4 regions of the Synechococcus sp. A15-44 genome follow, and region 1 is predicted to be linked to each of the others. Evidence: predicted binding sites of a transcription regulator. Region 1 holds the regulator's gene; each other region holds the start of a gene.
The links. The regulator NtcA, encoded in region 1, controls nitrogen genes in cyanobacteria. The targets are predictions, from matches to a motif close to GTANCNNNNGNTAC.
Positions count from the first base shown of each region.

Region 2: SynA1544_RS14200 (DUF4278 domain-containing protein) is a predicted target of NtcA. The motif match lies at 2,612-2,625, and genes of this name have one in related genera.
Region 3: SynA1544_RS14260 (molybdenum cofactor guanylyltransferase) is a predicted target of NtcA. The motif match lies at 3,275-3,288, and genes of this name have one in related genera.
Region 4: glnA (type I glutamate--ammonia ligase) is a predicted target of NtcA. The motif match lies at 2,751-2,764, and genes of this name have one in related genera.

Region 1 is NZ_CP047938.1:254,613-259,237, reverse strand. Features, by position in the region: gene dcd (dCTP deaminase) at 1-375, opposite strand, end outside; gene SynA1544_RS01325 (cob(I)yrinic acid a,c-diamide adenosyltransferase) at 375-974, opposite strand; gene rph (ribonuclease PH) at 1,120-1,863, shown strand; gene ntcA (global nitrogen regulator NtcA) at 1,922-2,638, shown strand; gene SynA1544_RS01310 (DUF3084 domain-containing protein) at 2,666-3,817, shown strand; gene SynA1544_RS01305 (resolvase) at 3,814-4,260, shown strand; gene SynA1544_RS01300 (DUF3146 family protein) at 4,238-4,495, opposite strand; gene pth (aminoacyl-tRNA hydrolase) at 4,495-4,625, opposite strand, start outside.
Region 2 is NZ_CP047938.1:2,544,926-2,549,550, reverse strand. Features, by position in the region: gene SynA1544_RS14215 (Zn-dependent hydrolase) at 112-1,314, shown strand; gene SynA1544_RS14210 (DUF1028 domain-containing protein) at 1,311-1,985, shown strand; gene SynA1544_RS14205 (hypothetical protein) at 2,062-2,280, opposite strand; gene SynA1544_RS14200 (DUF4278 domain-containing protein) at 2,361-2,528, opposite strand; gene SynA1544_RS14195 (type 1 glutamine amidotransferase) at 2,720-3,460, opposite strand; gene ureC (urease subunit alpha) at 3,475-4,625, opposite strand, start outside.
Region 3 is NZ_CP047938.1:2,557,125-2,561,749, forward strand. Features, by position in the region: gene SynA1544_RS14240 (alpha-E domain-containing protein) at 1-172, shown strand, start outside; gene SynA1544_RS14245 (transglutaminase family protein) at 145-1,044, shown strand; gene SynA1544_RS14250 (redox protein) at 1,032-1,523, opposite strand; gene SynA1544_RS14255 (GTP 3',8-cyclase MoaA) at 1,603-2,646, opposite strand; gene SynA1544_RS14260 (molybdenum cofactor guanylyltransferase) at 2,643-3,239, opposite strand; gene SynA1544_RS14265 (NarK family nitrate/nitrite MFS transporter) at 3,502-4,625, shown strand, end outside.
Region 4 is NZ_CP047938.1:1,137,944-1,142,568, forward strand. Features, by position in the region: gene SynA1544_RS06365 (copper-binding protein) at 1-1, opposite strand, end outside; gene SynA1544_RS06370 (class I SAM-dependent methyltransferase) at 76-1,149, opposite strand; gene glnA (type I glutamate--ammonia ligase) at 1,264-2,685, opposite strand; gene SynA1544_RS06380 (allophycocyanin subunit beta) at 2,892-3,416, shown strand; gene SynA1544_RS06385 (alanine--glyoxylate aminotransferase family protein) at 3,525-4,625, shown strand, end outside.

The sequences.
Region 1 (4,625 bases):
GCGGGCATAGGTGCTCTTGCCCAAACAGATCACGGTGATGTTGGGGGGAACCCGCAACTTCTCCAGGGCCACACCGAGGCCATAGGAATGGGCCGGGAGAATGAAATATCGCCCGTCTTCATCCTCATGAAGGGGAGTGGGTTCGAGGTTGGCCGGGTTGAACCGCTTGGGGTTCATCACCGTGCCTGGAACATGCCGGAAGATCAGAAATTCCTGGGAGGAAAGGCGTAGGTCGTAGCCGTAGGAGGAGCAACCAAAACTCAGCACTGGCCGCAGCTTCTGCTCCGGCTCCAGGTGACGGACCAAACCGCTCTGGAATGGCTCGATCATTCCCTGCCCGGCCTGTTGAGTGATCCAGCGATCGCACTTGAGCATTAGAAACCTCGGCGCAACTCCGTGACTTGATCTGCCATCTCCACCACACCGGCGGGGATTGTAGGTCCAGTGATGATCACATCCATCGAAGCGGGCCGCTGCTCAAGAGCTGCAATCACGTCCGCCTCATCCAGGTATCCGAAGGCCACGGCAAGGCCGAGTTCATCCAACACCAGCTGGTCGAGATCTCCCTGGATCAGATGCTGACGGCAGATGGACCAAACCTCAGCCACCGCCTCCGCACCACCGGGATGCCCCGGCGAGGAGAGGCAGAGGGGCACTTCCGGCCGCAGCCAGACGAGGCCTCCGCAGAGCTTCACCCGGCCGGCCGATCCCTGCTGCACGCCCCCTTTGAGGAACTGACTGATCAGAACACGACTGCCCAAGCCGGCAGCTCGCATGGCCTGGCTGAGAACACTGGCGAAACTGCCTCGATAAGGCGCCGTATGCACCTGCAGCTGCCCTTCGGGAGCCACCAGATGCAGGGGTGGCGGATCAGAAACGGCAGGCAAGGGCCTCAGGCCCGCCCGTTGCAAGGCCTGCTGATCCCGATCCAGGGAATTTTGGAAGGATTGGGGGTCGGCGAGGCTTGTGGTCATCACGGAAGCATCTGTCCGGGCGACCCCGGCAAGACCTTGAATGTAGCGGCGAGATCACATTCCACAAGGGGATTGACACCACCCATGGTGTTTGGACAGGGCGAGAACCAACCGCCTGCGAGGCTTGACGAACTGCACACCACCGATGAGCCAATCCCCTGAACAACGCACTGATGGCCGTCGCCCGCAGCAGTTGCGACCGTTCTCGGTGACCTGGAATCCCATGAGGTTTGCCTTGAGCTCCCTTGTGGTTCACACCGGCCGAACCGCTGTTCTCTGCAGCGTTTGCTTGGAGGACAAGGTTCCCCGCTGGCGCAAGGGAGAAGGATTGGGATGGCTCAGCGCCGAATACCGGTTGCTGCCCGGATCCACCCCACAGCGGCAATCACGGGAGCTGATGAAACTCTCGGGTCGCACCCAGGAAATTCAGCGGCTGATCGGCCGAAGCCTGCGCGCCGTGATCGACATGGAGCGTCTAGGGGAGCGCACCTTGCTGATCGACTGCGACGTGATCCAAGCGGACGCCGGCACCCGGACGGCCTCGATCACCGGGGCTTGGCTTGCCCTGGACCAAGCCTGCCGATCCCTGGTGGACCAGGGAGTGCTGGAGCAATCGCCCCTGATCGATCAGGTGGCGGCTGTATCCGTGGGCTTGGTTGATGGCCAGGTCTTGCTGGATCTGGACTACAGCGAAGACAGCCGAGCCGAGGTGGACCTGAACGTTGTGCAGTCCGGCGATGGCCGTCTGCTGGAAATCCAGGGAACGGCGGAGGGTGCGCCCTTCAGTCGCAGCCAACTCAATGAGCTGCTGGATTTAGCAGAGCCGGGATTGAGCTCCCTGATGCAGGCGCAACGCCAGGCCTTCAACGAGCACAGCAGCGTTAAGTAATAACCGCTACATGGCGGCCACCGCCGGCTCCGTAACTTCGCCACACCAGGGGGTTGTCATGACCAGTAGCCGAGGTTTCAGCCGATACGCCCCGCAGATGGTGGCTCCAGCTCCCAGCGCAGAGCCCGCCAACCGTTCTCTGCTGGAGATCATCCGGGATCTCGATGGCGCTAGCAGTGATCTGGTGGATCGCAACAAGACCATCTTTTTCCCTGGAGATCCCGCAGAACGGGTGTATCTGATCCGCCGGGGAGCCGTTCGTCTGTCCCGCGTCTACGAATCGGGAGAAGAGATCACCGTGGCCCTGCTCCGCGAGAACAGCCTCTTCGGGGTGCTGTCACTGCTGACAGGCCAACGGTCCGACCGCTTTTATCACGCTGTGGCCTTCACCCGGGTCGAAATGGTGACGGCACCAGCGACCTCCGTCAAGGCCGCCATCGAAGCAAACACCAGCGTTGGCCTGCGCTTGCTTCAGGGTCTCTCCAGCCGGATTCTGCAGACCGAGACGATGATTGAAACCCTCACCCATCGGGACATGTCATCCCGACTGGTGAGCTTCCTGCTGGTGCTTTGCAGGGACTTCGGCGTGGCAGATGAGCTAGGCATCACCATCGACCTGCGCCTGTCCCATCAGGCCATCGCTGAAGCAATTGGCTCAACACGCGTCACAATCACGCGTCTGCTGGGAGACTTGCGTCAATCCGGTCTGGTTCAGATTGACCGCAAGAAAATCACCGTTCTGGATCCGATCGCGCTGGCCAAACGCTTCAGCTAGGCCTGCCATCGCCCGACTTGTGCAGCGATGAGCGGCTGGGCACTGATTCTGGTTCTGTTGGTGCTCGGGGGCGTGCTATCGACCCTGGGCGACCGCTTGGGCAGCCGCGTCGGCAAAGCGCGACTGAGTTTGTTCAGCATGCGCCCACGGCGCACCGCCGTTTTGATCACGGTGTTGACCGGCAGCCTGATCAGCGCACTCTCACTTGGCCTGATGCTTCTGGTGAGCCGGCAGTTGCGGGTGGGCCTGTTTGAACTGGATGCCCTGCAGGAGAAACTCCAAGACAGCCGTCAGCAGCTAAAGGCAGCCGAGCGGGAACGGGACAAGACCCAAACGGAAACCAAACGGATCGCCATTGAGCTCGAGCAATCACAGCAACGGGCCAACACCCTGCGCCTCGAACTGGCTCCTCTTCAGAAGGAGCTGGCCCAACTCGAAGCCGAACGTGAACGCCTCAGCCAGGACATCGCCTCCCGCGATGCGGACATCCAGCGCACGGAAGCCGAACTCAACAGCGTTCGCAGCCGCATCCGAGCCGGTGAGCAGGAACTCAAACAACTGGAACGCAATCTGGTCGCCTTGCGGCGTGGATCGGTGGTGATCAGCAGCGGACAGACCTTGGCAAGAGCAACGGTTCGACTCGATGCTCCGGACCAGGCCAAACAGGCTGTCGACAGGCTGTTGCAGGAGGCCAATCTCAACGCCTACGGAAAAGTGCGACCTGGCGAAGCACCCGAACGGCAGTTGATCCGCGTTCCGCGCAGCGATGTGGAACGCCTGCAAAGCATCATCCGCAAACCGGAGACCTGGGTGATCTCGCTGCGCTCAGCCACCAATGTGCTGCGAGGTGAAACAGCGGTGTACGCCTTCCCCGAGGTGCGTCCGAACCGGCCGGTGACCCAACGCGGAGACGTGCTGGCCACCACCACACTGCAACCGGATGAACGCACTCCAGAGGGCATTCGCACACGATTGAACCTTCTCCTGGCCTCGGCCTATGCCGAAGTGCAGCGGCGGGGATCCCTGACCGAAGGCCTTCAGTTCGATGGATCAGCCCTCTCCCAACTGGCCCAGACCCTGATGGAAGGACCCAGCCAAAGCGTGGTCTTGGACGTGATTTCCGCAGGGGTCAGCGACAGTGCCGATCCTGTCGTCGTCACCATTCAGGCCTCCCCATGAAACGGGTGGCCGTCCTCGATCCAGGCCGCTGCAAATGTGGTCTTGTGCTGGCCGATCTTCAGCTCGGCCTCGTGCGCGAAGGGCATGTGCTGGCCCCAGAGGCCGTCGAACCCTGGCTGGAGCACTGGAATCAAGACCAAGCTCTCGACCGCATCCTGATCGGCGATGGCACGGGAAGCCGAGCCTGGATCCAGCGACTGGAACGGCTGGGCCATCTCACTGTGGTTCCGGAGCAGGGAACAACCCTGAGGGCGAGACAGCGTTACTGGGCGCTGTGGCCGGCTCGAGGTTGGCGACGGATGCTGCCGGCAGGACTGCGCATTCCACCGGTGGATCTGGATGCTGTTGCAGCTTTGGTGATGCTTGAGGAGCACCTGCAATGCCGCCTGAAATGGCCTGAGCCTGATCCCACGTTCTCGCTCAGAACCTGGCCCGGACCATGAAGGTGTAATCACCCCCCGGCTCCAGCCTGTAATCAGAACGCACCAGAAACCGCCGCAAGGCATCCTCGATCAGGGCACGTCCCAGGGATGGCTCAACCACCAGTTCACCGCGATCAAAGGCCCAGGAAAACTGCCACTCAAACCCTCCAGCAGAAACTTCACCCTCCACGCACTTGGCTTGAAAACACTGGCGGAGCACCCGCAAATGGGCCGTTGTCGCCGGAAGTGCCGGCATCAGTCGACCGACTCCAGTTCATAGCGGAACCCGTTGATCCAGGTTCCAGCGCGCTCAAAGCTCTGGCGCTGAAGACGTTGAATCCCATCCAGAACAGCATCGAGAACAGCGCCGACACAGGGTTGCTCCG
Region 2 (4,625 bases), 330 kb from region 1:
CCCTTTGAACTGAAGGTCACGGCATTGCCAGCGCTCATTACGGCTTCTCCGACCACCCCTGCATCAAGGGTCGAGCCAGCCAAGATTGCTGCGCGACCAAACCGTGATCGTTTGGTTGAAACAATTGAACAGCTGGCCAGCATTGGCGCCAAGCCCGATGGCAGCATCTGTCGACGCGGGTTCTCGCCGGAGGATGTGCAAGGGCGCGAGTTGCTGGCCCACTGGATGAAGCAGCTCGGCATGCAGGTGCGTGTTGATGCCGCTGGCAACTTGATCGGACGCCTTGAAGGCTTGGATCCCCACCGTCCGGCCCTGGTGACCGGGTCGCACCTCGACACGGTTCCCACCGGTGGTCGTTTTGACGGTGCTCTGGGGGTGTTGGCCGGCCTGGAGGCCTGCCGCGCTCTACAGGATCAGGGTTTGCGGCTGCGGCATGGTATCGAGTTGATCGCCTTTGCCGACGAGGAGTCGACCATGGTGGGTTGCAAGGGCTTGGCGGGCACGGCCTCCGCTGACCCGGAGAGTTACGCCACCAGCAACGGCCAGCCGATTCAGGACAACCTGGCGCGCCTCGGGGGGGATTGGCCGTCTTTGGCGTCAGCCCGCCGCTCCGATGAGGCCTACGCCGCTTTCCTGGAGTTGCATGTTGAGCAGGGTGGTGTTCTCGAGCAACGCGGTGATGCCATCGGTGTTGTTGAGGGTGTTGTGGGTCAGCGTCGCTTCAGCATCAACGTGCAGGGCCAGGCCAACCACGCCGGCACCACACCGATGGAGCTGCGACAGGACGCTCTTGTGGCGGCTTCACGCATTGTTCTTGCCGTCGAGGCCATGGCCTCCCGCCATCCAGGGGATCCGGTGGCGACGGTGGGTCGACTGGAGGTTTGGCCCAATGCCGCCAATGTTGTTCCCGGCGCTGTCACTCTGACCGTTGACCTCAGGGATGTGGATCCGACCGTGCTCGATCAGTTGGTGGAGGAGTTGATGCAGCAGCTGGAACGCATCGGTGCTGAAACGGGCTGCCCAATTGCGGTGGATCCCCAGTTCAGTGTTGATCCCACCCCTGCTGATGTCGTGGTGATGGCCACGATTGCGGAGGCCGCGGCCGATCTCGGCCTGTCCCACAGCCATCTCCCCAGCCGAGCCAGTCACGATGCGCAGGAGGTCGGCCGCCGTTGGCCGATGGGCATGATTTTTGTGCCCAGTCGGGGTGGTCTGAGTCATTCCGCTGCAGAGTTCACCAGCGATGAGCAGTGCTGGGCGGGAACTGCGGTGCTGCTGGAAACCTTGCAGCGGCTCGACCGTCAGCTGCCGTGACCTTTTCAATCCTGGCTCGGGACCCCAGCAACGGTCGCTTTGGCGTGGCCGTTGCCACCTGTCATCTGGCTGTTGGATCCACCGTGCCCCACATCCGCGCCGGGGTTGGTGCCGTCGCCACCCAGGCCCACACCAATCCGTATCTGGGGATTTGTGGTCTTGAGCGCCTGGAGCAGAGTTCGGATGCCGAGAGCGTTCTGGCCAGCTTGCTGGCGGATGATCAGCACCGTGACCGGCGTCAGTTTCACCTGATTGATCTGGACGGTCGCACGGCCTGTTGGACGGGACAGGATTGCGGCCCTTGGGCAGGTCATCGCCATCAGCGTGATCTGTCTGTTGCCGGCAATTGCTTGGTGGATGAAGGGGTGTTGGCAGCCATGGAGCAGGCCTTTCTCACCAGCGACCCCAGCTTGAAACTGGGTCGCCGCCTGATGATGGCTCTGCAGGCTGGGGAAGCGGCCGGCGGTGACCATCGTTCTCCCTTCTGCACGTCAGCGGCGGTGCAGGTGAGCGGTGAAGCGGCTTTTCCGCTGTTGGATCTTCGCGTTGATTTTCACGAGCGCGCCGTGGAGCAGTTGATGGAGGTGTATGAGCGCAGTCAGGCCCTCTGGGCCCAGGAGTGGAGGGATGAACTGTCGGAGTTGCCGATGCTCAACCGCTTGGTGGCTTGAGCATTCACCGTCATTCACGCCATTAAAAAAGCCCTGCACACGACTGTGTTGCAGGGCTTTTTTAATTCCAGGGGGTTCAGCTGGGGACGGAAGCTTCCCACTCCACATTCAATCCAGCTTCGCGGGCATCACTGATCAGATCGTCGATGCAATCCATGCCGAAAGCGGCTTGTCCCGACAGCAGGGCATCCCAGTCTTGAGCTGGAAAGTGCGTTTGCAGCCAGAACACACCGTGCACGCTGGAGGGATTCACCTGCACGAGACCTTGGTCGAGGCGAGTAGTGATGAGATCCAACGTCGTTGCTGAAGCTGGATCTATTACGCCTCAATCCTCAGGATTGGAATGTTCGAGTTGCTACGGATCGAGAAGTTGGCCTAGCGCGTGTAGCGCACGCCCCGGTAAATCAGCTGCACCGGAGTGCGGTGGTTGTTGATCTGGCGGGCTTGGTACACGTTGCGGCGGTACACAAGCTGAACGCCAGGATTGCCCTCGGTGGCGTTGCTTTGCTGGTACTGATGCCCGCGATAGAGAAGGGTGGTCATTGGATGGTCCTCGAAGCAAGCTCAGGTCCCCGTTCCATGGCCTGAGGCGAACTGCGCTTCGCGCGATGCGAAGTGAACGATCGGTAGCTGTTGCTACAGAAGTATTCAAGCTCCTGCAAATCCCGAAGTGGTGTTCAGGGTGATACCTCTTCAGAAAAGTTTTTGGTTTTGTTTATTTTTGTCCGTAGGAATTAGTGGGTCTGGCTGATCTCAATCAGTTGATTGAGCACAGCATTGAAGAAGTTTCGGCCTTGTTCTTGGAGCGTTGTGCCCAGCCTGCGCCAGTCCCAGCGCAGGCGATCGGGCCCTTCAGCTCCAAGGGCGTTCACCACGTAGTCGTGGTCGTTGGCGATCCAGCGTTCCAGCGCATCGCCGTCGATCTCGAGGTGGCATTGCAGGCCAATGGCGTGGGCTCCGATCCGAAACACCTGTTCGGCGCAGTGCAGTGAAGAACCCAGCAGGGTTGCATCAGCCGGGAGGTGGATCCGATCGCCATGCCAGTGCAGCACCAGGCTGCTGCTTGGTTGCCCTTTGAGCAAAGCCTCATCGCTTGGATCCGCGACCCAGTGGATCGCGCCGAGGCCCAATTCCTTCAGCTGCTGTGGTGGTGCTCCCACCTGCAGCGGTTGCACGCTGCCCCCTGCAGCCACAGCCAGGAGCTGTGCCCCCAGGCAGATGCCCAGCACCGGTCGGCGTTGCTGGTGCCAGCCCCTCAGCCAGTCCAGTTCCTGACGCAACCAGTCCATGCCCGGTTGGTTGCGATCGTTCACGCTCATCGGACCACCGAGCACAAGGGCGATGCTGTTGGCACACGCCCTGGGGTCCGGCAGTGGGTCGCCCCGGTCGGGCCTCAGGATCTTGAGTGTCAGGCCCCGCTGCCGCGCCAGTTCTCCCACCAGTGCGGCGTCTTCGTGGTCCACGTGTTGGACCACCAGCAGCGTGGGGCTCAAAGCAGCAAATAGCGCTGGGCGAGGGGCAGCACCTCGGCGGGCTCACAGGTGAGCAGTTCACCGTCGGCGAACACCTCATAGGTCTGCGGGTCCACACTCACCTTGGGCAGCGCTGAATTCAGCTTGAGGGAGCTCTTGCCCACGCTGCGGGTCTCCTTCACCGCCATGCAGGTGCGCTCCAAGCCGAGCTGGCGTTGGATGTCGGCATCCATCGCCGCTTCGCTCACGAAGGTGAGACAGCTGGGGGCGAGGGCTTTGCCGAAGGCGCCGAACATCGGTCGGCCGTGCACCGGGCCAGGGGTGGGAATCGAGGCGTTGGCGTCGCCCATTTGGGCCCAGACGATCGAACCGCCCTTCACCACCAGTTCCGGGCGAATGCCGAAGAAGCCCGGCTTCCATAGCACGAGATCGGCGAGCTTGCCGGTTTCGATCGACCCCACGTCGCTGCTGATGCCGTGGGCCAACGCTGGGTTGATCGTCACCTTGGCGATGTAGCGCTTGAGGCGGTGGTTGTCGTTGCGAGCGGAGTCTTCCGGCAATGCACCGCGCTGCACCTTCATCTTGTGGGCGGTCTGGAAGGTGCGGGTGATCACCTCGCCCACGCGGCCCATGGCCTGGGAGTCGCTGGCGATGATCGAGAAGGCGCCGAGGTCGTGAAGGATGTCTTCGGCGGCGATGGTTTCGCGCCGTATCCGTGATTCGGCGAAGGCCACGTCCTCGGGGATCTTCGGGTCGAGGTGGTGGCACACCATCAGCATGTCGAGGTGCTCCTCGAGCGTGTTGCGGGTGTAGGGCCGGGTGGGATTGGTGCTGCTGGGCAGCACGTTGGCCTCGCCGCAGATCTTGATGATGTCTGGGGCATGGCCGCCGCCGGCGCCTTCGGTGTGGAAGGTGTGGATGGTGCGCCCTTTGATCGCAGCGATCGTGTCCTCCACGAAGCCGGCTTCGTTCAGGGTGTCGGTGTGGATGCACACCTGCACATCCATCCGATCGGCCACCGACAGGCAGGCATCGATGGTGGCGGGTGTGGTGCCCCAGTCTTCGTGCAGCTTCAGGCCGCAGGCGCCGGCGCGCACCTGTTCTTCCAGGGCTTCCGGGGTGCTGGCGTTGCCCTTGCCGAAAAAGCCCAGGTTCACCGGCAGGCCTT
Region 3 (4,625 bases), 320 kb from region 1:
TTATGTGCGGATCGACAACCTGATCGAAGCCGGTCTGCACGAAGCCATTGACCAGCTTCAGCAGGACCTCAACCAACTCCACAGCCTGATCCAGACCCGCTACTTCACCAGCGCCGACCTCCGTTCCACCCCCACCGATCCCGCATGCGCGCTCTCATCGTTCACCGCCTGACGTATCGGTATGACGCCCCGGTTTTCTTGGGGGAACATCGCCTGTGTCTGAGGCCTCGGGGGCAGGGGTTCCAGACCCTGCTGGAGCATCAGCTCAGCGTGCTGCCAGAACCAGAGCAACGTCGGGAGCTGGTGGCCGCCAGCGGCGACGAAATCCAACGGCTCCGCTTTCTCGGCAACACCGATGAACTGGTCTTTGAGGCCCGCAGCCTGGTGGAGACCCGGCCGGCACCGCCGCTGGAGAGCTGCTTCAACGGACTGGAACCACCCCTGCCCTACCCACGCGGCCAGCTCAACAGCGATCTCCAAGGGGCCCTGGAGGGCTGGTTGCCCAACGGCCAGCACGAACCCGCGGCCATCGACCTCACCCAGGAAGCCCTGATGGGCAGCAACCAGCAGACCCTGGCTTTTCTGAAGCAACTGATTGAGCTGATTCAGGAGCGGGTAAAATACACCCAACGCCATGTGGGCCCCGCCTGGCCTGCGGGCCGAACCCTGCGCGAGCGGATCGGCTCTTGCCGTGATCTGGCCATGCTGATGGTGGCCTGCTGCCGCGTGGTGGGTCTTCCAGCCCGATTTGTGAGCGGCTATCAACTGCAGCAACCTCCCCCGAAGGAGTACGACCTGCATGCCTGGGCAGAGGTTTACCTGCCGGGAGCGGGCTGGCGGGGCTTTGATCCCAGTGCCGGCATGGAAGCCAACGAGCGCTATGTGGTGCTCGCCACCTCCTCCAAGCCGGAACTCACCGCAGCCGTGAGCGGCAGCTTCAGCGGTCCCCCCGGAACAACGAGTGAGCTGAATTGGCAGATTCAGATCAAGGAGGAAGCCTCCGGAACAGCAACCTCCTCACCCAGCCTGGTTCAGGCCGCCTGAAGCAGAGGTTCCACCCCGTGCAACTGGGGCCTCGGAGCCGAGCTGTCGGTGGCCGCCATCAAAGCCGGAATTTCGGCGCTGTTGTAGACTCGAAATTCATGCACCAGAGAAGCGCCTTCTTCACGAACCGCCTGGTTCAGAACGACGGAACCATCGGGATCGGAGATCGAACGATGGAAGGTGCCAGGAGGGATGCGAAGGATGTCACCACCGCTTTCGAGCCGAACAATGTGAAACGGCTGCTCCCAGGCCAGGTTCACCAAGAAGAAGGTTCTGCCGCCACTGGCCGCCAGCAGATTGTCTTCCTGATGGGGATGCAGATAGAACTGCCAGGCTCCGCTCTCCGGATCATTGGGAGGCGAGACCGCAGGGCCGCTGTGAATCACCAGGTCGCGCGCATTCGAGGTGTTCACGGTGACGTCAAAAAAACGAACCGACGGGGTGTCGCGGAAGCGCTCGTAGGCCAGCAGTTCAAACATGTGGATGGATCTTCTTGGATCCTTCAGCTGCCCCGTTGTACCGAGAGCATCACGCAAAAACGGTGACGATCACGACGGTTCAGCCCCCCAGATACGCCATTTCCGCATGGGTTGACGCAGCCGCCGCTGGATCACGCTCCTCGCTGTAGCGGTCTTGACGCCGCTGCCAAAGCTGGCGCATGGCCTGCTCGAGGCGAGGCTCCGACGCCAGCGCAGGCTTGAGATCCGTGCCTTCCGCGGAGAACAAACAGGTGAACGCCTGTCCATCGGCAGTGACGCGCAATCGGTTGCAATCCCCGCAGAACGGCTCGGTGATGGAGGCGATCACACCGATGGATCCGGCGCCATCGCCATAACGCCAACGCCCGGCCGTCCCGCCCCGCGGGCGACCTAGAGGTTCGAGGGGCCAACGGGCATTAATGCGCTCCACCATCTGAGCCGCCGGTAGCACCTGCTCCAGCGACCACTGGTTGCGGTTGCCCACATCCATGAACTCGATCAAACGCAGCTCCACCCCCAGCTGCCGGGCCAAACCGGCCAAGGGCAACAGCTGATCGTCATTGATCCCCCGTTGGATCACGGCATTGAGCTTGAGCTCGCCGCATGAGGGATTAAAACCAGCGGCACGGGCCGCGGCGATGCCGTTCTGCACCTGGCGCACCAAGCGGTCCCCAGCCACGGCGCCACCCTGGAGACCAGCCATGCGCGCCGCTGCCTCCCCTTCCGCCGCATCCAGGCTGATGGTGATGCGATCCAGCCCTGCGGCACGCAACGCGCGAGCCATCGGTTCCGACAACAGCACCCCATTGCTGGTGAGCGCCACGTTCTGCAAACCGGCCATCGGATCCGAACAATCCCGCCGGGCCTGCGCCACCGCCTCCAGCAACGGCAACAAGCGACGGCTCAACAACGGCTCTCCACCGGTGAGCCGCAGCGTCTGTACCCCCAGGCGCGCAGCCACACGAATCACGCGCAGCTGCTGCTCAAGCGTGAGCAGGCCCGGGGGCTCCTCCACATCCGGACAGCAGTACGGACAGGAGAGATTGCAACGGGCCGTGAGCGACAACCGCAGCACCCCGATGGGCCGGTGGAGACGATCTGCGAGCGGCAACGACGTGCTCATCCCTCCAACGCTGCCAGATCTGCAGGGCAGTTGGCATTTAGCAAAGCTTCTGCAGGCAAGAGCACCGTCTGATGGGGAACGCAGGTCAACCAGTCCATCCATCGCAGCTCTCCGCATTGCAGTTGCTGGTCAAGGCAGGAGCGAAAGGGTGAACCGGAGGGGATCACCGCCAGTAGCGGCTGCAGCCGTTGCCCGTCATGGGCCACCGCTGCTTGATCGGGGGCACGATTCCAGGCTGCGATGAGCTGCTGGACAACGGCGGTGCGCAAGCGGGGCATGTCCACCGGCAGCACCAACAAGGCCTCCCCAGGCCGAGACGGCAACAGCCGGGCCAGCGCCTTCAGGGGGCCATTCCAGGGAGGGGGCTCCAACACCACGGAACATCCGGGCCGGTGGGTCAGCAGCTCTGCGTGGGCGGCATGACGACTCAACACCTGCACCGGATAACCGAGGGGCAACAGCTGGTCAACCAGGGCCGTGAGCCAGACACCACCGGAGGGATGCGGCAAGAGGGCCTTGTCACGCCCCATGCGACGGCTGCTTCCGCCACTGAGCACACAAACCCGCAAGCCTTGATTCACATCGCCGACCAACAATCTGGACCAGCGAAGTCCCACAACCCACAAAAGTTGCAACCGCTACTAAATTGCTGCAGCACAAGATCACCTGATCCGATTAATCAGCCCCGTTGATGTTTGCTTGGCAACACAAAAACACAAATCGGTAACCAATCTGACCAAACAAGGGGTCGGCGAATTGATTGACTGCGCGGGTCAAACGGACTCTCTTTTCGACCGTTTTGCCATCCCCGGGCACCTTTCCTTTTGAAGCCCGAGGTTCCATTTCTTCTCCTCAATGCTTGGCGACCTTTGGTCGTTCCAGGGCAGGTACCGAACCCTTCACCTGACCTGGATCGCCTTCTTCCTGACCTTCGTGGTCTGGTTCAACCTGGCCCCTCTGGCCACCACCGTGAAAGCGGACCTGGGTCTGACCGTTGGTCAGATCCGCACCGTGGCCATCTGCAACGTGGCCCTCACCATTCCGGCGCGCGTGCTGATCGGCATGCTCCTGGACAAATTCGGACCCCGGATCACCTACTCCTCGATCCTGGTGTTCTCGGCGATTCCCTGCCTGCTGTTTGCGTCCGCTCAGGACTTCAACCAGCTCGTGGTGGCCCGTCTGCTGCTCTCCATCGTTGGCGCCGGCTTCGTGATCGGTATCCGCATGGTGGCCGAGTGGTTCCCGCCCAAGGAAATCGGCCTGGCTGAAGGCATTTACGGCGGCTGGGGCAACTTCGGCTCCGCCTTCTCCGCCCTCACCATGGTGGCCCTCGCTGGCTTCCTCTCCTTCTCCGGCGGCTTCGAACTGCCCACCGGCGCTGTTCTGAACTGGCGCGGTGCCATCGCTCTGACCGGCATCGTCTCCGCCGTCTACGGCCTCTTCTACTTCTTCAACGTCACCGACACACCCCCCGGCAAGACGTATCAGCGCCCTGCCAAGACGGCAGGCCTGGAAGTCACCTCCATGCGCGACTTCTGGGGTCTGCTGGGCATGAACGTGCCCTTCGCAGCCATCCTCTGCGTGCTCTGCTGGCGCCTTTCCAAGGTGGGCTTCCTCACCGCAAGCACCTACCCCCTGGCCCTCGGTGCCGTTGCCGTCTGGTTTGCCTTCCAGACCTGGGGAATCATTCGCACCAACCGCGACCTGATCCTCGGCAACAAGGTTTATCCCAAGGAAGACCGCTACGAGTTCCGCCAGGTGGCGATCCTCGAGCTCACCTACATCGTGAACTTCGGCTCCGAACTGGCCGTGGTTTCGATGCTGCCCACCTTCTTTGAAACCACTTTCGATCTGCCGAAGGCCACCGCCGGAATCCTGGCGTCCTGCTTCGCTTTCGTGAACCTGGTCGCCCGCCCTGCTGGCGGTCTGATCTCCGACCGCGTCGGCAGCCGCAAGAACACCATGGGCTTCCTCACTGC
Region 4 (4,625 bases), 880 kb from region 1:
TGAAGTTCCCTTCGGGATTGAGCACACCCTATGGCTCGCAGCCGTTCGTGCAAGGGACGCTGTCAGGGAATCCCCTCAGCTGGCCTCTGCGATGGGTTTGCGTGCCGACCAGACTCGCGTCATGAAGTGGGTTTCCGCGGTGATGCCTTCGAACCCTGCAGCTGAGAGGCGGGCGTCGATGTCGTCGCCGATGTAGTCGCGGTAGTAGGGCTCATGGAAGACGCGCCGGAAGTTCTCCATCACGGAGGAGAACTTGGCTGAATCGGCCATCTGCACAGAGTCGGCAAGCACGAACACACCGCCGGGTTCAAGCACCCGCCAGGCCTCGTTCAGCACGTTTTGGCGGGCATCCGCAGGAAGTTCGTGCAGCAGGAACACACTGGTGACGGCCTGAACCGATCCATCGGCCAAGGGCAGTGATTCCCCGTTGGCACGAATCAGCTGAACCAGCGATGCATCGCCGTCATTCAGCCAGCGGTTGGCTTGACGCAGGTACGACTCGGAGAGATCGGTTCCGATCAGCTGCGCGTGAGGGACGGCGGCGCGGATCTGCTGCAGAGTCCGGCCGGTGCCGGTGGCCACATCGAGAATTTTGAGGGAACCCGGAGCACGGTCTGCGAAGTGCTTCAAGCCGCGTTTCAGCGGAGCCAAAACCCTGCGTCGCATGGCATCGGCGGTGCCATTGAAAAGGATTTCCACCTGCAGGTCGTAAAGACCAGCCGAGTGGTCACTCAGGTAGCCGTCGGTTTGATGGTGAAAGTTCTGGAGGTAATACTCGGGGTAGAGGGTTTCCTCGGTCTCCTTGGGTAGGTCCCGCACATTGCGCTCCCGGCGTCGATCCCAGGTGGAGGGAAGATCCATCCAAACCTGCGGGTAGCGGCTAACCCAGTCGAGCCAGGGTGCATCGAACAGCAACTGCTCGGGGTAAATCCCCTGTTCGGCGTCCTGCCAGTCCTGTTCTTGGAGTTTGTTCATATCGAGCCGGAGCTCTCCAAGAACTTCGGCGGACACGGGCTCCGTTTTCGGCACCGCATCCGGCGCCAACAGCTCCATCAGCTTGGTGCTCAGCTCCTTGTGGGCCAGGCCCGCGATGCTTTTGCCTTGCTGAAGCGTTTGGTACGCAAGCTTGCTCAGGGGCGTTGACGCCATCGCGGATTCAGACAACATGACCATTCCAACGAATGAGGCGCGCAATCGCGTGGCCAGCAGTCCACAAAAAAACCCGCCTCCTTGGAGGCGGGTCGTGGGATGCACCGGCGCTGATCAAGCGTCGTAGTACATGGTGAATTCGTGGGGGTGAGGCCGCTGGCGCAGCTGTTGCACCTCCTCGTATTTCAGGTCGATCCAGTTGTCGATGAAGTCGTCGCTGAACACACCGCCGGCGGTGAGGAAGCCGCGATCGGCATTCAACGCTTCCAGGGCACCGTTGAGGGATGCGGGGACCGTAGCGATCTTGGACAGCTCCTCAGCTGCCAGTTCGAACAGGTCGCGATCTTCGCCATCGCCAGGATCGATCTGGTTCTTGATGCCGTCCAGACCAGCCATCATCATGGCGCTGAAGGCCAGATAGGGGTTGGCGAGGGCATCGCCGGAGCGGAACTCGAGGCGCTTGGCCTTCGGGCTCGGGCCGGTGAGCGGGATCCGCACGGCGGCGGAGCGGTTGCCCTCGGAGTAGACGAGGTTCACCGGGGCTTCGAAACCGGGCACCAGACGCTTGTAGCTGTTGGTGGTGGGGTTGGTGAAGGCCAGGAAGGCGGGGGCGTGCTTGAGGATGCCCCCGATGTACCAGCGTGCCGTCTGCGAGAGGTTGGCGTAGGTGCCTTCGCCGAAGAACAGGGGCTGACCGCCTTTCCAGAGGCTCTGGTGCACGTGCATGCCGGAGCCGTTGTCGTTGAAGACCGGCTTGGGCATGAAGGTGGCCGTCTTGCCGTACTTCTTGGCCACGTTGCGCACAACGTACTTGTACGTCATCACGTTGTCGGCGGCCTGGATCAGCTCAGCAAATTTCATGCCGAGTTCGTGCTGACCAGCGCCTGCCACCTCGTGGTGGTGCTTCTCGGTGGGAATGCCCAGCTGACCCATCAGCAGGAGCATCTCGGAGCGGATGTCCTGGGCAGTGTCGTTGGGAGCGACAGGGAAGTAGCCCTCCTTCTCCTGGATCTTGTAGGCGAGGTTGCCGCCTTCTTCGATCCGTCCGGTGTTCCAGCCCGCTTCGATCGTGTCGACGCTGTAGAAGGAACCCCCTTCAGCCGAGTTGTAGCGGACGTCGTCGAAGAGGAAGAACTCCGGCTCAGGACCGAAGAAGGCCATGTCGGCCAGGCCGGTGCTGGCCAGATGATTCAGTGCCCGCTGGGCCAGGGCGCGGGGGCAGCGCTCGTAGGGCTGGCCGGTGCGTGGCTCCTGAATCGAGCAGATCATGCTCAGGGTTTTGTGCCGGTAGAAGGGGTCCACCCAGGCCGTGTTGGCGTCCGGCACCATGGCCATGTCGGAGGCCTGGATGCCTTTCCAGCCGCGGATGGATGAGCCGTCAAAAGCCAGGCCCTCCGTGAAGGATTCTTCCTCCAGCAGATCGGTGCACACCGTCAGGTGCTGCCACTTGCCGTGCAGATCGGTGAATTTGAGGTCGATCAGTTCGATGCCTTCGTCCTTGATCTGGCGCAGGACGTCCTGGGGGGATTTCGACATAAGAAGGGACTGCTCGACTGAATTGTGCAGTGTTGTGACCGTATACAGCCACAAGTCACCATTTTGTATCAAGAGGTACGTTTCAGCTGCTGGAAGGCGACTGCGTAACCGTTTCTGTCAACTTGGCTGAAATGCAGGCATGCCAAAGGATCTGCCCGCCTCAACGGTGTTAGCTTCCGCTGCGGATCCTCTGGAGATTCAGGGACATGCGCGATGCAATCAGCGGTCTGATCGGTCGCTACGACCAGCTGGGTCGTTACTTCGATCGTCCAGCGATCGACAGCATCAATACGTATCTGGATGAATCCGCGCTGCGAATTCAGGCCGTTGAGCTGATCAACGGTTCCTCTGCTGAGATTGTTCGTGAGGCCAGCCAGCGCCTGTTCCGGGATGAGCCCGACCTGCTGCTGCCCGGTGGTAACGCCTACACCACCCGCCGGCTCGCCGCCTGCTTGCGTGACATGGATTACTTCCTTCGTTACGCCAGCTACGCCCTGGTGGCCGGTGACTCCACGATCCTCAATGAGCGTGTGTTGAACGGACTCGACGACACCTACAAGAGTCTCGGGGTTCCCACCGGCCCAACGGTCCGCAGCATCGTTCTGTTGGGAGAGGTTGTTTCCGAGATGCTTCTGGCAAACGGTGCTGCATCCGATCAGCTCGCCACCGTTCTTCAGCCGTTTGATCACCTGGCCAAGGGCCTGGGTGAAACCAATGTTCGCCAGCGCTGATCCAGCACGCTCAACGCAAGATCTGAACAGATTGCAATCAAGCCTCCCTCACCCCTTCCAAGGGGCGTGACTGCGTAGGCTCAACACTTCGAACCAACGATCAGGGCTTTGGCGACGACGAACTCACTCCTTCCCGTTGACGATCGTCACCGCAATGCCTTTGCACCGATCGGCACACCCGACCGCCTCCTGCTTGGACCAGGCCCCTCCAACGCCCATCCAACGGTTTTGAAGGCTCTGTCGAGAACTCCGATTGGTCACCTTGATCCTCTTTATGTGGATTTGATGGGTGAGGTGCAGGAGCTGCTGCGTTACGCCTGGCAGACCGACAACCGCCTCACACTTCCGATGAGCGGCACCGGCAGTGCTGCCATGGAGGCCACCCTGGCCAACACCGTCGAGCCTGGGGACACCGTTCTGGTGGCGGTGAAGGGGTACTTCGGCCTGCGACTGGCTGACATGGCCGGCCGCTACCGCGCTGAGGTGAAAACCATTGAGAAGCCCTGGGGTGAGTGGTTTTCCCTCGATGAGCTGGAAGCTGCCCTGATCGAGCACAAGCCCGCCATCTTGGCGATGGTTCATGCCGAAACCTCAACGGGTGTCTGTCAACCCATGGAGGGCATCGGCGACCTCTGCCGAAAGCATGACTGCCTTCTTCTGCTCGACACCGTCACTTCTCTGGGGGGTGTGCCGCTCTACATCGATGAGTGGAAAGTCGATCTCGCCTACAGCTGCAGCCAGAAAGGCCTGAGCTGCCCTCCCGGTCTTGGACCCTTCACCATGGGTCCCCGCGCCGAGGCCAAGATGACAGCGCGTCAGGGCAAGGTTCCCAACTGGTACCTGGATGTATCCCTGCTGAACCAGTACTGGGGCAGCGACCGCGTCTACCACCACACCGCGCCGGTCAACATGAACTTCGGCATGCGTGAGGCCCTGCGTCTCCTGGCTGAAGAAGGACTCGACCAGGCCTGGGCACGCCATCGCAGCAATGCAGAGATGCTCTGGAATGGCTTGGAAAGTCTCGGCCTCTCGATGCATGTGCCGGCCGAGCGCCGACTTCCCACCCTCACCACGGTTCGGATTCCTGACGGTGTGGATGGCAAGGCTTTCAGTCAGCACCTGCTCAACAACCACGGCATTGAAGTAGGTGGTGGACTCGGCAGCCTTGCCGGCAAAATCTGGCGCATCGGCCTGATGGGTTACAACTCC